Regions from separate parts of the Paenarthrobacter aromaticivorans genome, predicted to be linked through region 1. Evidence: predicted binding sites of a transcription regulator. Region 1 holds the regulator's gene; the other holds the start of a gene.

What was found. The regulator Rex, encoded in region 1, represses fermentation and respiration genes when NADH is low (regulators of the CRP and FNR family bind a similar motif). The targets are predictions, from matches to a motif close to CTTGTGAANNNNTTCACAAG.
Region 2: a site for Rex is predicted at 4,343-4,362, ahead of KSW38_RS13550 (glyceraldehyde-3-phosphate dehydrogenase). Genes of this name have one in related genera too.

Annotation. Positions count from the first base shown of each region.
Region 1 covers NZ_JAHOPC010000017.1:35,427-43,160, forward strand. Annotated here, with positions in the region: gene KSW38_RS20695 (helix-turn-helix domain-containing protein) at 1-9, shown strand, start outside; gene KSW38_RS20700 (30S ribosomal protein bS22) at 181-279, shown strand; gene KSW38_RS20705 (DUF559 domain-containing protein) at 512-1,477, opposite strand; gene KSW38_RS20710 (HAD family hydrolase) at 1,629-2,444, opposite strand; gene KSW38_RS20715 (glutaredoxin family protein) at 2,674-2,928, shown strand; gene KSW38_RS20720 (redox-sensing transcriptional repressor Rex) at 3,012-3,719, shown strand; gene KSW38_RS20725 (hypothetical protein) at 3,768-4,649, opposite strand; gene KSW38_RS20730 (hypothetical protein) at 4,913-5,593, opposite strand; gene KSW38_RS20735 (YceI family protein) at 5,775-6,326, opposite strand; gene KSW38_RS20740 (histidine phosphatase family protein) at 6,542-7,207, shown strand; gene KSW38_RS20745 (TlpA family protein disulfide reductase) at 7,212-7,734, shown strand, end outside.
Region 2 covers NZ_JAHOPC010000008.1:16,320-24,053, reverse strand. Annotated here, with positions in the region: gene def (peptide deformylase) at 17-589, shown strand; gene KSW38_RS13565 (acyltransferase domain-containing protein) at 595-1,449, shown strand; gene KSW38_RS13560 (HNH endonuclease family protein) at 1,434-2,234, opposite strand; gene KSW38_RS13555 (hypothetical protein) at 2,356-2,565, opposite strand; gene KSW38_RS13550 (glyceraldehyde-3-phosphate dehydrogenase) at 2,636-4,123, opposite strand; RNA gene rnpB (RNase P RNA component class A) at 4,409-4,800, opposite strand; gene KSW38_RS13540 (YaaA family protein) at 4,858-5,622, shown strand; gene KSW38_RS13535 (zinc ribbon domain-containing protein) at 5,624-6,361, opposite strand; gene KSW38_RS13530 (Nif3-like dinuclear metal center hexameric protein) at 6,452-7,363, opposite strand; gene msrA (peptide-methionine (S)-S-oxide reductase MsrA) at 7,488-7,734, shown strand, end outside.

The DNA of each region.
Region 1 (7,734 bases):
ACCGCCTGAGGGCGCCGCAGTCCGTCCCGCGGACCGTGGTCACGGGGTGCCCCTTTGAAGCGGTACTCTGTTAAGGAACGTTTTACGTCAATGTAAGAATCTGTCAGTTGTACTGTCTGCTGCTAGTCCGCGGATCCGTTCCAACAGACAGGACCTTCATCTAGTTTGTAAGGAACTTTCGTGGGTTCAGTTATTAAGAAGCGCCGCAAGCGTATGGCCAAGAAGAAGCACCGCAAGCTGCTTCGCAAGACTCGCCACCAGCGCCGCAATAAGAAGTAGAGATACTTCACCAAGCGTGAATGCCCGTTGCCTTCCAAGGCAGCGGGCATTTTTGCATCCCAACGCTCTCTCACATCCTGCGGCATTTTGGCTGTTCCTCTCTCACATCGGGACGCTTCTGGCCGGATCTTCTCTCACATCCTGCAGGGTGTGGGCCGGATCTTCTCTCACATCCTGCGGGGTGTGGGCCGGATCTTCTCTCACGTCCTGCGGGGTGTGGCCGGATCTTCTCTCACGTCGTGTTCCTGGCAAACCCGGATGCAACGGATGGATCTACCCATGCAGTCCGTAGCGCCCTCTTGATCTGCCGAACGGCGCTGCCAAAATTGTCCGCCTGGTCCTCTTTTCCAAAGACAAGGACAGTCCAACCGGCTGCCCTAAATGCTTTATCCCTGCGCCGATCGCTATGCATCTGCTCCTCCTCAAGGTGATGGCCGCCGTCGTACTGGATCGCGAGGCGACGGCTCTTGAAACCCAAGTCCGCTGAAGGCGAGAAGGGGTCGTTCGGACGGAGCATCACCTGGAGCTGAGGTTCCGGCAAGTTGGCATCAAACATGGCCAAACGAAGCAAAGTCTCGGGAGCCGAGTCGGCCCCGACGCGCATAAGGTCCAGGGCTTCCCGTGCCCGGACGACGCCTTGGCGGTTTTTGTGCCGTTCGACCATGCTCCGAAGCTCCTCAGCAGTAGCGAACGGCGCAACGCGCCCCTCAAAGTCGGGCCGTGGAATGCGAATCAACTGATCTGCCACGCATACGAGGTCATGAAGGGGAAGACGACGCGCCAAATCCAGCCATGTTCGGGCTCGAGTGCTCATCCAAATTCCTTGGACTTGCTCAATCTCTCCCTCGAAGAGCGTTTGGGTGTGCCCGATGATGCCTTTGCGCCGGACCGACGGCAGATGTCGCGGTTTGCTCAAGTGCAATTCGTTTGAATCCGATAGCCACGCTGGCAATACAAGACCATGGAGCCTGGCGGCAGTTGTATGGGAGATCCAAGCGCCAGGGCTGGCGGAGGAGAGTGAACGGGCGGCTGACGCAAGGTCGAAATCCCAATCACTTGGCCGGTACAAGCCACGGCTAACGGGAACGATGTTGCTGTTGCGCCAAATGACTGAGGGATCGATGCCCGCTGCTTTGGCTTCGTTCAGGCTGAAGGGCCCCAAGACCGGGCTTGATGGGTTGAGTAGCGAATTCTGCATACCCGCATTGTTCCTTGGAAGCAGCTGAGCGTGCAGAAGTTATCCACAGGCCTCCGACTGGCGGGGCGGGATGTGAGAGAAGAACGGTGGAAACGGGGCGGGATGTGAGAGAAGAACGGTGGAAAGGCGTCGGGATGTGAGAGAAGAACGGTTAGCGGGGGCCGCGGAACTTTGAGAATCCACGCCACAGCCCATAAATGGCGCCACCCACGGTTGCCGCCTTCAGCCCGAGCGTTGCTGCACGGCGTCCGGACCGGAAATCGTAGACCGGCCAGTTGTTGTCGCGGGCATGCCGGCGCAGCTTGGAGTCGGGGTTGATCACCACGGGGTGACCCACCATGGTGAGCAGTGGGATGTCGTTGGCGGAGTCGCTGTAAGCCCAGCAGTGATCCAAGTCCAAGCCTTCCTGCTCAGCCACTAGTTGGACCGCGATGGCCTTAGCCGGCCCGTGCAGGATGTCGCCTACTAGCTTTCCGGTATACATTCCGTCATGGACCTCACCCACGGTTCCCAGCGCGCCTGTCAGACCGAGCCTTTTGGAAATGACTGTGGCAACCTCAATCGGCGTGGCGGTCACTAGCCACACCCTCCGGCCGACACGAAGGTGCTGCTCCGCAAGGGCCTTCGTCCCAGGCCAGATCCGGGACTCGATCATTTCGTCATAAACTTCTTCGCCCAGGGCTTTGATGTCCTCGACGGTGATCCCGGCTGCCAGGGTCAGAGCGGAATCGCGCACGGCATGGACGTCGTCCATGTTCTCGCCACGCATCACAAACTTGAACTGCTTCCAAGCGAAGCCGGCCGCCTGGGACAGTGTGAAGGCCTTGCGTTCGTACATCTTGCGAGCCACGTGGAAGAGGCTGGCGCCCTTCATCAGCGTGTTATCGACGTCGAAGAAAGCGGCTTCGCCTGTGTGCTGCTGCACTTTGGCGTCAGCGACCACAGCGGCGTTCTTCTCGTCGGGCATGCCTTGAGTCTAGTCAATCGCCAGAGCCCAGCGTTGAGGGCGCACGGTGGGGGCTGCCCTAGAGGATGTGAGAGAAGGATGGCCGGGAGGGGGTGGGATGTGAGAGAGCGTTCGGCCGGCAGGGGGTGGGATGTGAGAGAAGGATGGCCGGGAGGGGGTGGGATGTGAGAGAAGGATGGCCGGGAGGGGGTGGGATGTGAGAGAGCGTTCGGGCGGTTACCGTTGTGACATGGCTATTCCCGACGTCGTTCTCCTCACCAAAGCTGACTGCCACCTATGCACGGAGGCGCGTGCCGCCGTCGAGCGCGTTACCTCGGAACTGGGCGTCCCGTGGACCGAGCAGGCAATCGACGGTAACGCAGAACTGCAGCAGCGTTACGCGGAGGAAATTCCAGTGGTGCTGGTGGATGGGGTCCAGCGCGACTTTTGGAAGATCGACGAGCAGCGCTTGACCCGTACTTTGAAAAGAGTCCTCGAAGGCTGAGGGCCAGAGGACTCTGTTACCCGGAAGTACCGGCTTTTGTTGAGTCCGGCCAAGGGCCATAGAGTGGAACAACAAGCGACGCAATGGAGAAAACCGTGACTGCGCTGGAACCGTCCCCGGGGGCAACAAGCGGGGACCACGAACCTGCCGCCAAGCAGATCCCGCCCGCGGCTGTGGCCCGGATGACTCTCTATTTGCGCGCGCTCAACTCGCTCCTGGCAGAAGGCGTGGAACGTGTGTCATCGGACGCGTTGGCCGAGGCTTCAGGCGTCAGCTCCTCCACACTGCGTAAGGATCTCTCCTACGTCGGCTCGTACGGGACCCGCGGCGTGGGCTATGAAGTCCAGTACCTCAGCCGTCACATTGCCGCAGCCCTTGGCCTGACGCACGACTGGAAGGTCGCGATTGTCGGTGCCGGTAACCTCGGCAAGGCGCTGGCGCGGTATGGCGGCTTCGAGTCCCGGGGCTTCGACGTCGTGGCTATATTCGATGCAGACCCCATGGTGATCGGCAACGAGGTGGGTTGGTTGCGGGTCAGCGATTCAGCGGAACTTGAACGTGTCCTGGAGCGCACCCATACCAACATGGTGGTGCTGGCTTTGCCCGCCACAGTGGCCCAGGAAGTCTGTGATCGCGTCATCGCTGCTGGAATCCGGAGCATCCTGAGCTTTGCTCCAGTTCTCCTGCAGGTTCCGCCGCACGTGAACCTCCGCAAGGTGGACATGGCCACCGAGCTGCAGATCCTGGCCTACCACGCACAACGGGCGCAAACACCGGGTCAGGCTGTCTAGCCTTACCGGGTCCGCGCCCGCTGACGTTATGGCAGCAAGCTTGTTGGCTTAGCGGCCGTAAGGGTTCTGGTATGGGTTGCCGAAGGGCTGCGGCTTGCGGAAGTACGGAGCCGACGCCGGCAGGTACAGCAGGACGATTGCGGCAACTCCCAGCAGGATCACCAAGAGCTGCAGGATGCCGTACGTGGCACCGAATTGGAACAGTCCGGCGAGGCCAAGGACAGAGATTGCCGCGAAGACGGTGCCCAGGATCCTCGCCCAGTTCTTGCCCTTGCGGACTGGGAACGCAACCAAGGCGTATAGGCCAAGGGACACGATGGCCCCAACGATCGCGGCAACGACAAGACCGCCACGCATGCCTTCCAGGGAGCCTGGGGGGAATTCAGTTCCCTGCTGTGCGGCCTGCCGCATCATCGAGTTGATGAAGGCATCCGAGCCGGTGGTGGCCAGGATCAGCGAGCTGATGGCGGAGAGGATGCCCGCCGCGATGATCATCCAGAAGGAGATGTTGACCATCTGGGGAACGGTGGTAGGCCCTGGCTGCTGGCTGGGCCAGTTGGTGTCCTGGCCGTATTGCGGGGCCTGCTGACCGTAGGGAGACGGCTGCTGACCGTAGGGAGATGGCTGCTGGCCAAACTGCGGAGCCTGCTGACCATATTGGGGAGTCTGCTGGCCGTACTGGGGAGCCGGGGGCTGACCATATTGCGGGGCAGCCGGGGACTGCTGACCGTACTGCGGAGCGCTCGGCTGCTGACCATATTGGGGAGTCTGCTGACCATATTGCGGTGCCGAGGGCTGACCGTACTGTGGCATGGATGGCTGGCCCGGCTGCTCAGGCTTGTTGGCGTCGCCCTTGTTGGCATCACCGGTGTTGGCATCGCCGGGATTGGCGTCCCCGGCGTTGGACGGCGGGTATGGAGGGTTGCTCATGGCATTCCTTTGCTTGTTCGACTGCTGGTACGGCTGCCGGGATCAGCAAAAAGACCCTGCCCCCAGCCTGGTTCTGCTTCCACCGTACCTCCGGGGTCCGGTGCTGCGGATGATCCCACGCAGGAATTTCCTGCTTGAGCTGAAATCATCACGATGGCGTACGCCTTCATGATGAAGGCCGTGGTGGTCCAATGGACCACCACGGCCTTGTTCACCTGTCAGGGCGGCTTGGATGAGAGCCCGACGCCGGTACTTCAGGAGGGTTAGACGGCGCCCTTTACTGCCTTGAACCACAGCTGCGAGTTCGGCAACCACATCAGTACAACGGCGACTGCGCTGACCAGGAAACCAAACCAGTTGCCACCCAGGCCCGCACCGGGTCCGCCGGCGTTGATGGAGCCAAAGATGGCGAGCAACAGGGAAACCGCGGCAAGGACGGTGAGGGCAAGGCGTGCCCATTCCTTGCCTTCCTTCATCTTCATGGCGAGGACTATCTGGGCGGCTGCAACAGCAAGGCTGATGATCAGGAGAACCAGAAGGAGTGCTGCAACTCCTGGCATGAAAGCGAACGCGGCGATGATGGCGAAAAGTCCAATGAGGCCAAAGAGGAGGCCCAGGAGTCCCGAGATGACCCAAATGAAGTAGGACACTTTGAGCTCGGTGGGCAGGCCCATGGTCTTGAAGATGCCCGAGAAACCACCTTGCGGAAGGACATCGTTGAAGTTGCGGGGTCCGTCGGTGGGCATTTCGAAGTGGAAACCACCTGGCTGGCCCTGCTGACCCGGTCCGGGCTGCGAATACTGGCCAGGTTGCGACGGCGGCTGGTAGCCCTGCGGTGGTTGGTAACCCTGCGGTGGTTGGTAACCCGCAGGAGGAACATTGCCGGGCTGCGGAGGCTGGGAGCCGGGCTGCTGAGGCTGTGGTGCTTCGTCTGGGTTACTCATGGCATCACTTTAGACCGCAGGTTGAAGGATGCATAGGAGATTTGGAGCCGGTTCGCAGCTAACTACAGGGTGTTTGCCGAATAATCGCAGGGTGACTTCTGAGTACGCGAAACGGCGCCCCCACAGCTGAACTGTGACGGGGCGCCGTTTACTCGGGACTGCCGTGCAAGCTGCTGTGGATCTAGGCAGCTGCCGGTGCGATGAACGCGAGTTCCAAGTTGATGACAACCTTGTCGCTGACCAGGACGCCGCCGGCCTCGAGCACTGCGTTCCATGTCAGGCCGAAGTCCTTGCGGCTGATGGTGGTTTCGCCGGAGACGCCTGCACGGGTGTTGCCGAAGGGATCCACGGCGACACCGTTGAATTCGGTTTCGATGGAAACTTCCCTGGTGATTCCCTTGATGGTGAGATCGCCCACAAGATCGAAGCCGTCGCCGTTTGCCTTGACGTGGCGGGAGACGAAGGTGATCTCCGGGAACTTCTCCACATCGAAGAAGTCTTCGCCCTTGACGTGGCCATCGCGGTTGACATCGCCGGAGTCAAAGCTGGCCGTCCGGATGGTTGCGGTGACCTTCGAGTCAGTCAGCGTCTCGCCAACTTCGAGGGTAGCGTCGGCGTCCTTGAAGACACCGCGGACCTTGCTAATACCTGCGTGGCGGACCGTGAAGCCGATCTCGCTGTGGGAAGCGTCGAGGGTCCAGATGCCGGTGGTGACGTTGGCGGGAAGGGTCATCATGATGTTGCTCCTGTATGTAGTGGAAGGTACCGCTTGCTTGCCCGGCCGACTGGTTGATGCATTTACTTGAAACGTCAACCGAGCTTCGTGTCTAGTATAAACATGCATATGCATCTTTTATTCCAACTCCACGGAACATTTTGAGAAAACTTTGAGTTCTACTAGCGGTAGAAGATTTCGGATCGCCCCGCTTCTTTGAGAAACTGGTAAACATGCCCCAAGCAACTGTCCATCTGCTTCGCCATGGCGAGGTCCATAATCCCGATGGCGTCCTCTATGGCCGGCTGCCTGAATTCCATCTTTCCGAGCGGGGCCGGGAGATGGCCCGCATGCTGGCCGAGCACTTCGCTGTCCGTGCGAGCGAGGGTGCCAAGATTGTCCACTTGGTCGCCTCGCCGCTCACGCGCGCCCAGGAAACGGCACAGCCCACTGCTGAGGCGCTCCATCTCGACATCCACACGGACCCCAGGATCATCGAAGCAGAGAACCACTTCGAGGGACTCCACCCCACGCGCAGCGAATTCCTGAAACCCAAGCACTGGTTCTACTTCCGGAACCCCCTGCGGCCGTCTTGGGGCGAGCCCTATAAAGAGCAAGCAGCGCGGGTCCTGGCTGCCGTTGAAGACGCACGCGTCAAGGCCATCGAACTGGGTGGCGACGGCGCTGAAGCGATCCTCGTCAGCCATCAGCTTCCCATCTGGTCCACCCGCCGGTCCGCCGAGGGCCGTCGGCTAGCGCACGACCCCCGTAAGCGTGAGTGCACTTTGACCTCCCTGACATCCCTGGTCCTGGACGACGACGGCAAGATTGTGCGGGTCGAATACAGCGAACCTGCTGCGGTGCTCCTTCCCGGTGCAGCAAGCACCCCGGGGGCGTAGGCACATGGACAACAACCTTTCGCGTCGTGGCGTGCTGACAGCCGGTGGTGTCCTGTTGGCAGGACTTACCATGGGCCTGTCAGCCTGCGCCCAGAAGGACTCCCTCGCAGAGCAGGCCCGAAAAGGCGACAACAAGAACTACGTGGCCGGGGACGGTTCCGTCACGGAGTTCGCCAAAGCGGACCGCGCTGCACCCGTGGCGCTCAAGGGGACACTCTTCAATGGAGACACGGTCAAGCCCGAAGACCTTAAGGGTAAAGTCACGGTCTTGAACTTCTGGTTCGCGGCCTGCGCCCCATGCCGGGTCGAAGCTCCCCAGCTTGAAGCCCTCCACCAGGACTTCAAGGACCAAGGCGTTCAATTCTTCGGCGTTAACCTGCGTGACGAGAAAGCCACCGCTGACGCCTTCGACAAGACCTTCAACCTCACCTACCCGAGCTTCAACGACAAGGACGGGGCCGTGCTCCTGTCTGTGTCCGGGATCGTGCCTCCGGGTGCGGTGCCCACCACCTTGGTCCTGGACAAGG
Region 2 (7,734 bases), on a different contig from region 1:
CCAAGGAAGAGCTGACATGACCGTCCTCCCTGTGACCATTTGGGGCGAACCCGTTTTGCATCGTCGGGCAACTGAAGTCGAAGTATTCGATGACGATCTCCGAAAACTCATCGCGGACATGTTCGAAACCAATGAAGCCGCGAACGGAGTGGGTCTCGCCGCACCCCAGGTTGGAGTCGGGAAGCGCATCTTTGTGTATAAGTACACCAACGACGACGACGCCCCGGATCAAGGCGTTCTGGTCAATCCCGTGTTGACGCTCTCAAAGATCTCCGGAGCCCTCCCGGACCCGGAAGAGCACGTTGAAGGCTGCCTGTCCTTCCCCGGAGAGCACTACCCTCTGCAGCGCGCTGAATGGGCCCGCGTGCAAGGCTTTGACGGTGACGGGAAACCGGTGGATTTCGAGGCTACAGGCTGGTTCGCTCGAGTCATGCAACACGAGTACGACCATTTGGACGGCAAGCTTTACGTCAACCGCCTTGTGGACCGATATGCCCGGAAGGCAATGAAGCAGGCCAAGAAGAACGGTTGGGGCGTTCCCGGATTGACATGGATGCCTGGCGTCGACCCCGATCCTTTCGGACACTGATTTCGATGACCCAAGCGCCCCATGCAGAATTGTTCGAGCTCCTGGACATTACCGGCGAGGACGCCATGGAATGCGCCGCGCTCTTGGACGGAAACCCCAGTGGCAACGTCTTGGAAGCATTGGAGCTGCTGCAGCAACGGCTTGGCACTTTTCCGGCCGACAGTATTTCGGCCGACGCAGTTTCGCCCAGGCAGCCTGGGGAGAGTGTCTGGGTCGAGGCGCTGCTCCGCTTCGCACCCAGAGTCCACTCATACCATTTGGAACTGGGAATCAGCGCCGACGTGTCAGCAGCCACCCTCGCGGACGTGGGGCTCCAGCTCCGCATCAACCGCCGCGTTCATGGACGTTTCGGCCTGGACACCTGGGGCTGGCTGACGTTGCATATGGCAGGGAATCTGTTCCGGCTCGGCCGGTTGCAATTTCATTTGATCCGGAGCCCTCGTGACGACGGGCCTGAGGGCAACGTGGCGTACGCATCCGATTGGGTCTTGGGTATCCACATTCCCGAGGACGGAGGCCTCTCCCCCGCCCTGGTAGACGCCAGCTTTGACGAGGCACGTTCGTTCTTTCCGCACTATTTCCCGGACAAGCCAGCCACTGTGGCCACGTGCGAGTCCTGGATGCTGGATCCCTACCTGGTTAAAAGGCTTCCAAACAGCAACATCGCATCCTTCGCCCGCCGTTTCACACTGGACAGGTGCACCGATGCGCCCACTGATGCGGTTTATTTCACGTTTCGGCACCGGGGGCTTGAGGGCCTGGACCGGCTACCGCGGGAGACCTCCCTTCAGCGCGTTGTCCTGGAGAGAATCGACGACGGCGGTACCTGGCAACTGGGACACGGTCACCTGGCACTGTAAATGGTTTGCTGATCCGGACAGGAAGAGAGGACGCGCATCATGGCGTCCTTCTCCGCCTGGGTGACCCAGAGCTTGTAGGCTGCCTTGACGGAGATCTGCCGTGCTACGTAGTGACACCGGAAGTTCTTGTTCGGCGGCAGCCAAGTGGCGGCGTCGCCTGCGCCCTTCTTCACATTCTCGGCGCCATCAGCCGCAATCAGGTTCAACGGATCATTTGCCAGCCTTTGGCGTTGCTGCACCGTTAATTGCTTGGCACCCTTCTGCCATGCGTCGGCCAAAGCCACAATGTGGTCGATCTGAACATCAGCGCTGGTGTCCTGACCTCGGCGGAAGGTCACGTGCGCACCCGTGTAGGGTTCCTGGAACTCTCCAGTGGCAACCCTGCATGAGGAGCCGCTGGTGAACTCCACGGACGACAGGTCCCTGCGCAAGATGTCGTTCCTGGTGTCGCATCCGTTTCGATCGGCATCCAGCCATGCCTGGCCGAATGCGGTTCGCTCATAGTCTTCCTGGGATGCCCGTCCCTTAACTTCCAGCTGTGCGAGTGCCGCGCTTGCCTTCTCCGCGGGAACGGCCTCGATCCCGGCAATGGGTTTCATCCAAGCGGGATTAAAGACCGGCGCATCACTGGGACCGGAGACCCATGGCTCGGCTGCGTTGAACTGGCCTGTGGTGAAGAACCAAGACAGGCCTGCCGCGAGGGTTGCGGCTACTAATCCTAGAATGGCCCAAGCTTGGCGTGATCGTCTGCGCGCGCGTTTGTAGGCAGACCAGGTGATACTCAAGGGGCTCCGTCCAGTCGGGGTGGGTGGTGTCCTACGAGCGTAGGACACGGCACCGACAGTCAGAGCCGATATTCACAGTGTGTAGGAGAAGTCACACTGCAGTGTGGGGAACTTCCCCGGGTTACTGCTCGCGCATAACGCGTTGGAGGTCTTCAGCAGCCACCTCCAGCAGCGTGCGCAATTGCTGGACGCGCTCGTCGCTGACGTCCCCCGCGGCGTTTGCTGCAATGGCGTGGTCCAGCAGTTTCTGTGCCTGCTTGTGGTTGGCCCGTGCTACATCCAGCGCATGTTCCAGCGTTGTCTCGTGTTCCAAAGTTGATTCATTTTCCATGAACCCATTTTGGTCAGGTTTCCCGGCTGATACCAGTAACTCAGCCGGGAAACCCGTGAATACTTCCGGCTTAGGCGTTCGCTGCCTCAAGCACTGCAATAGGCGCCACGATGTCGCGGGCAGGGAAGGACGGCGGGTTTACGCCGGCCATTTCCTCCATGACACGGACTACCTGGCAGGAGTAGCCGAATTCGTTGTCGTACCAAACGTAGAGAACGAGGTTCTTGTCGTTGGAAATAGTGGCCAGGCCATCAACGATGCCTGCCCGGCGGGAACCGACGAAGTCGGTGGAGACAACGTCCGGAGAGTCGATGTAGTCGATCTGCTTGCGCAACTGCGAGTGCAGCGACATTTCGCGGAGGTAGTCGTTAACCTCATCGCGCGTGGTGCCCTTGGCAAGGTTGAGGTTGAGGATCGCCATGGACACATCCGGGGTAGGTACGCGGATCGCGTTGCCGGTGAGCTTGCCCTGGAGTTCCGGAAGCGCCTTGGCAACAGCCTTGGCTGCACCCGTCTCCGTGATAACCATGTTCAGGGCCGCCGAACGGCCGCGGCGATCGCCCTTGTGGAAGTTGTCGATCAGGTTTTGGTCGTTCGTGAACGAGTGCACCGTTTCAACGTGGCCGTGGATGATACCGAATTTGTCGTTGATGGCCTTCAGCACCGGCGTGATGGCGTTGGTTGTGCACGACGCAGCCGTGACGATCTTGTCGTCATCGGAGATGTCGGACTGGTTGATTCCGTGGACGATGTTCTTCAGATCGCCCTTGCCCGGCGCCGTCAGCAGGACGCGCGCAACACCCTTGCTTTGCAGGTGCTGGGACAGGCCCTCAGCATCGCGCCAACGCCCGGTGTTGTCCACTACCAGGGCATCCTCGATGCCATAGGCGGTGTAGTCCACGGTTGCGGGGTTGTCGGAGTAGATGACCTGGATCTGAACACCGTTGGCGGTGATGGTGTTGGCTTCTTCGTCCACGCGAATGGTTCCTTCAAAGGAACCGTGTACGGAGTCGCGGCGCAGGAGGCTGGCGCGCTTGACGAGGTCGTTCTCGGCGCCCTTGCGGACGACGATGGCACGCAGCCGCAGGCCATGCCCGCCACCGGCTTTTTCAATCAGGATGCGGGCCAGGAGGCGGCCGATGCGGCCGAAGCCGTACAGCACGACGTCGGTGCTGGTGCGGTCATCAGCGCCACGCTTTCCGACGATTTCGGCGAGCTCAGACCGCAGGAACTCATCCAAGGAGGTGCCGTGGCCCTCGACGCGGAACTTCTCCGTGAGACGGGCAATGTCGATCGCAGCCGCGCCGAGTTCCAGCTCAGCAAGCGCGTTCAACAGGGGTGCAGTTTCTTCGAGCAGGAGCTCGGTGTTGCTCATCCGGCGCGCAAAGCGGTGGGCCTTCAGGATGTTCATGGTCGACTTGTTGATCAGGCTCCGGCCGTGGATGCTCGTGACCACGTTGTTTTCCCGGTACAACCGGCCGATTACCGGAATCATGGCCTCGGCGAGAGCCTCCCGGCCCATCCACTTATCAAGACAAGAATCTGACGTCTGGCTCACAGAACTACCTTCCTTGGGTCAACCACATACGTCCTCGTATGCAGATGGCGGCCGCCCGGAGTAATCCTGCGGCACGAGCACTGGCCGGGCTTCGGTCCGCCCACAGCGCCTTGAACGATTGCAAAGAAAAGACCGCCGGCTGCGAACGCAGTCCCGGCGGCAGAACATCTACGTTCATAACAAGTCTAAGGCGGAAGGGTGCCCTCTTGGGCGCCGGGGAGCGTGAAATCACTCACATGGCAGTCACAATGTAGTCACATGCTTGGGACCTCAGTGGCAAATGTGTGGATGGGTTGACCGATACGCCGGGTTCTGTCATCCCTTGCCGTTGCCGGCAAAGGAGTGGCGGCCATCCATCTACGAACGCCGTTGCCGGCGCCCTCCAGCAGCCTACCCGGACACTCGGGCGAGCAGCCCTCAAACGTGTCCTGTCTGGCCTTGCTCCGGGTGGGGTTTACCTAGCCTCCCCGGTCACCCAGGGAGCTGGTGGTCTCTTACACCACCGTTTCACCCTTACCTGCCGTGTGCTGATGCAAGCATCACCACACGCAGGCGGTCTGTTTTCTGTGGCACTGGCCTGCGGGTTACCCCGAGTGGGCGTTACCCACCACCCTGCTCTGCGGAGCCCGGACGTTCCTCGAGCCACTTGCGTGACGCGCGACCGCCTGGTCAACCCATCCGCCGTACAGTCTACCGGCGTCGAGGGTTGCCTCCGTCCCCGGTAATATCGTCTGGTGCTGATTCTGCTGCCGCCTTCCGAAGGCAAGACCCCCGCCGTCAAAGGTCCCGCCGTCGAATGGGAGTCGCTCAGCTTTCCGGAGCTCAACCCGTACCGCGCCAAGGTCCTGGAATCGTTGGGCACGGTTAGCGCGCACGAGGACGCCCTGGCATTGCTTGGCGTCGGCGCCTCGCTGAAGGACGACGTCGAACGTAATACCCGGCTGCATGCGGAACCAGCGGCGCCGGCCCACCAGGTCTACTCCGGAGTCCTGTATGACGCGCTCGGCTTTAATTCCATGACGCCGGCCCAACGACGCAAGGCAACCGAATCGATTTTGGTGGTTTCGGCATTATGGGGTGCCATCGGTTTTGGTGACCATGTGCCGGCTTACCGGCTTTCCATGGGAACGGCACTGCCCGACGTCGGACGCCTCGCCTCGTTCTGGAAGCCGAACCTGAATGCGGCCCTCGCCGAACGGGCTGAAGGAGAATTGCTGGTTGATTGCCGCTCCAGCACGTATGCAGCTGCGTGGGCTCCACCAGCACCGCAAACCGTGACGGTGAATGTTTTCAACGAGGCAAACGGCAAGCGCACGGTGGTCAGCCACTTCGCCAAACACACGCGGGGTGAGTTTGCCAGGCATCTGCTGACCAGGCGTGGCAAGGCGCCCGCAACACCTGATCAACTGCTGAAAGCGGCCACGGAGGTCTGGATGGCGGAACTCGTTTCCGGCACGGCCCGCAAGCCACACGCCCTGAATATCATTCTGGGCAGCTAGGTCAGTTCCACTCCGCCGAACGGACCAGGATGCATCCGGAGTCCGGGCAGAAAACGATGTCGTCGTCAGCCGCAGCCTTGACTTCAGCGAGGTCGCCGGGGCTGAGCATCATGCCTGAACCTTCCGATTTACCGTGAAAGAGCCTGGCGGCGCCCACGCCGCGCTTGGCGATCGTCTTCTCATAGACTGCAAGCATTCCGGCGTCGAGGGCCTCCGCGAACGCGGCACGTTGCCCGCGGACCAGGGTTTCCTCGGCGGCGATTTCAGCAATCGCCTCATCCAATTCTGCGCGGATGCCGGCAAATGAACCCTGGATGTCATCCACGATGGTCTGTTGCGCGGCCTGGCGCTCCCGCAGGGTGTCTAAACGCTCCAGGATTTCAAGCTCAACGTCCTCAAGGTCCGAGCGGCGTTTGTTAAGGGATGCGATGTCACTCTGAAGCGCCACCAGGTCCTTGGAGAGACCGGTTCCGCTGTTGAGCCTGGCCTCGTCACGTTCGATGCGGGAGGTGACCTGCTCCACGTCCGCTTCGGAACGACGCAGTTCGGCTTCGGCGTCGTGCACCGCCATCTTGGCGGCGCCAAGTTCACCATTGGCTACATTCAGTGCATCCTGCAGGTCAGCTATCCGTGGATCTGTTTCCAGCACCTTCCGGCGGCCGGCCAACGATTTGAGCTTGGCGTCCAGTCCCTGCAGTTCAAGCAATTTCAGTTGTTCTGCCGGTGCTGCTTTCGCCACGCTTACCTCCGCTTGTGTCGCTTCCGGAGCTGGGAATCAGTTCCGGATGGACGGCCACTGTTGAGTGGGTTCGTCCGTGTCTTCTAGACTCTAGTCCCCGCCGGGAGTGAGTATGAAGTCCCAGGGATCGCTATTGGTGCTGCTCACGCGGATCTCGACGTCGTAGCCCTGATCTGTAAGTACATTGCCGAGCGCTTCAGCGGCTACGGGCAGCCACAGCCATTCACTGGCAAAATGCGAAACGTCAATGAGGTAGGGACGGCCGTTGACGGCGCCTTCCCGCGCTTCCGACGCCGGGTGGTGCCGCATGTCGGCCGTCACGTACACATCCGCATGGCTGGCCCTGACGGCATCGAACAAGCTGTCCCCAGCGCCACCACAGACGGCGACGCGCCGTAGCAGACCGTCCTTGTCACCGGCCACGCGGACCCCTCCGGCCACCGCGGGGAGCATCCCAAAGACGCGGGCAGCGAAATCGCCAAGAGTCATGAGCTCAGGAAGATCACCAACCCGGCCAATGCCTTCCTCGGGCAAGCCATTGGCGGCAGGAGTAAGCGGAGCAACGTTCTCCAGGCCAAAGGCGTCCGCCAATACGTCGGATACGCCGCCGACTGCGGAGTCACCGTTGGTGTGGACCGTCAGGAGTCCGGTGCCCGCTTCGATCAGCCGATGCACCGCCAAGCCCTTGGCCGAGGTAGCGGCGACGGAGTTCACGCCTTTGAGCAGCAGCGGATGATGGGTTATCAAGAGCCCGGCACCCCACTCAATGGCCTCGTCGATGACAGCAAGGGTGGGATCCACAGCAAACAGGATCTTGGTGACGGGTGTGTTGGGGCGTCCAACTACGAGGCCCACCTCGTCCCAATCCTCAGCCAAGGACTCCGGCCAGAGTTCCTCAACAGCAAGCAACACCTGGCCAAGGGTTGGGTCTCCGCTCGCTTCCACTGTCCCGGCGTCGTCGCCGGAATCCGCATCAGAAATGGCGGTGTCTACTGCTTCCATACTCTTATTCTTACCTACTGGGCCGGATGGGGCAGTCTTGGTTGCTGCCGTACCTGCCCAGCGGCGTTATTCTCCCGTAAGGTATTGCGGGAATCATCAGGCCCTCCAATCCATTGAAGAGATCATGAAAACTTTTGTACTTGGTGGTGGATGCTTCTGGTGCCTTGATGCCGTCTATCAGAAAACCCGCGGCGTCAGTTCCGTGGTCTCCGGCTATACGGGTGGCCATGTCCGAAACCCTGACTACTATGACGTTTGCTCGGGAACGACCGGCCATGCAGAGGTAGTTGCGGTGACATTCGACGAAACCGTGGTGCCGGAGGAAGTCATTCTTGACATGTTCTTCGCGCTGCACGACCCCACCACGCTGA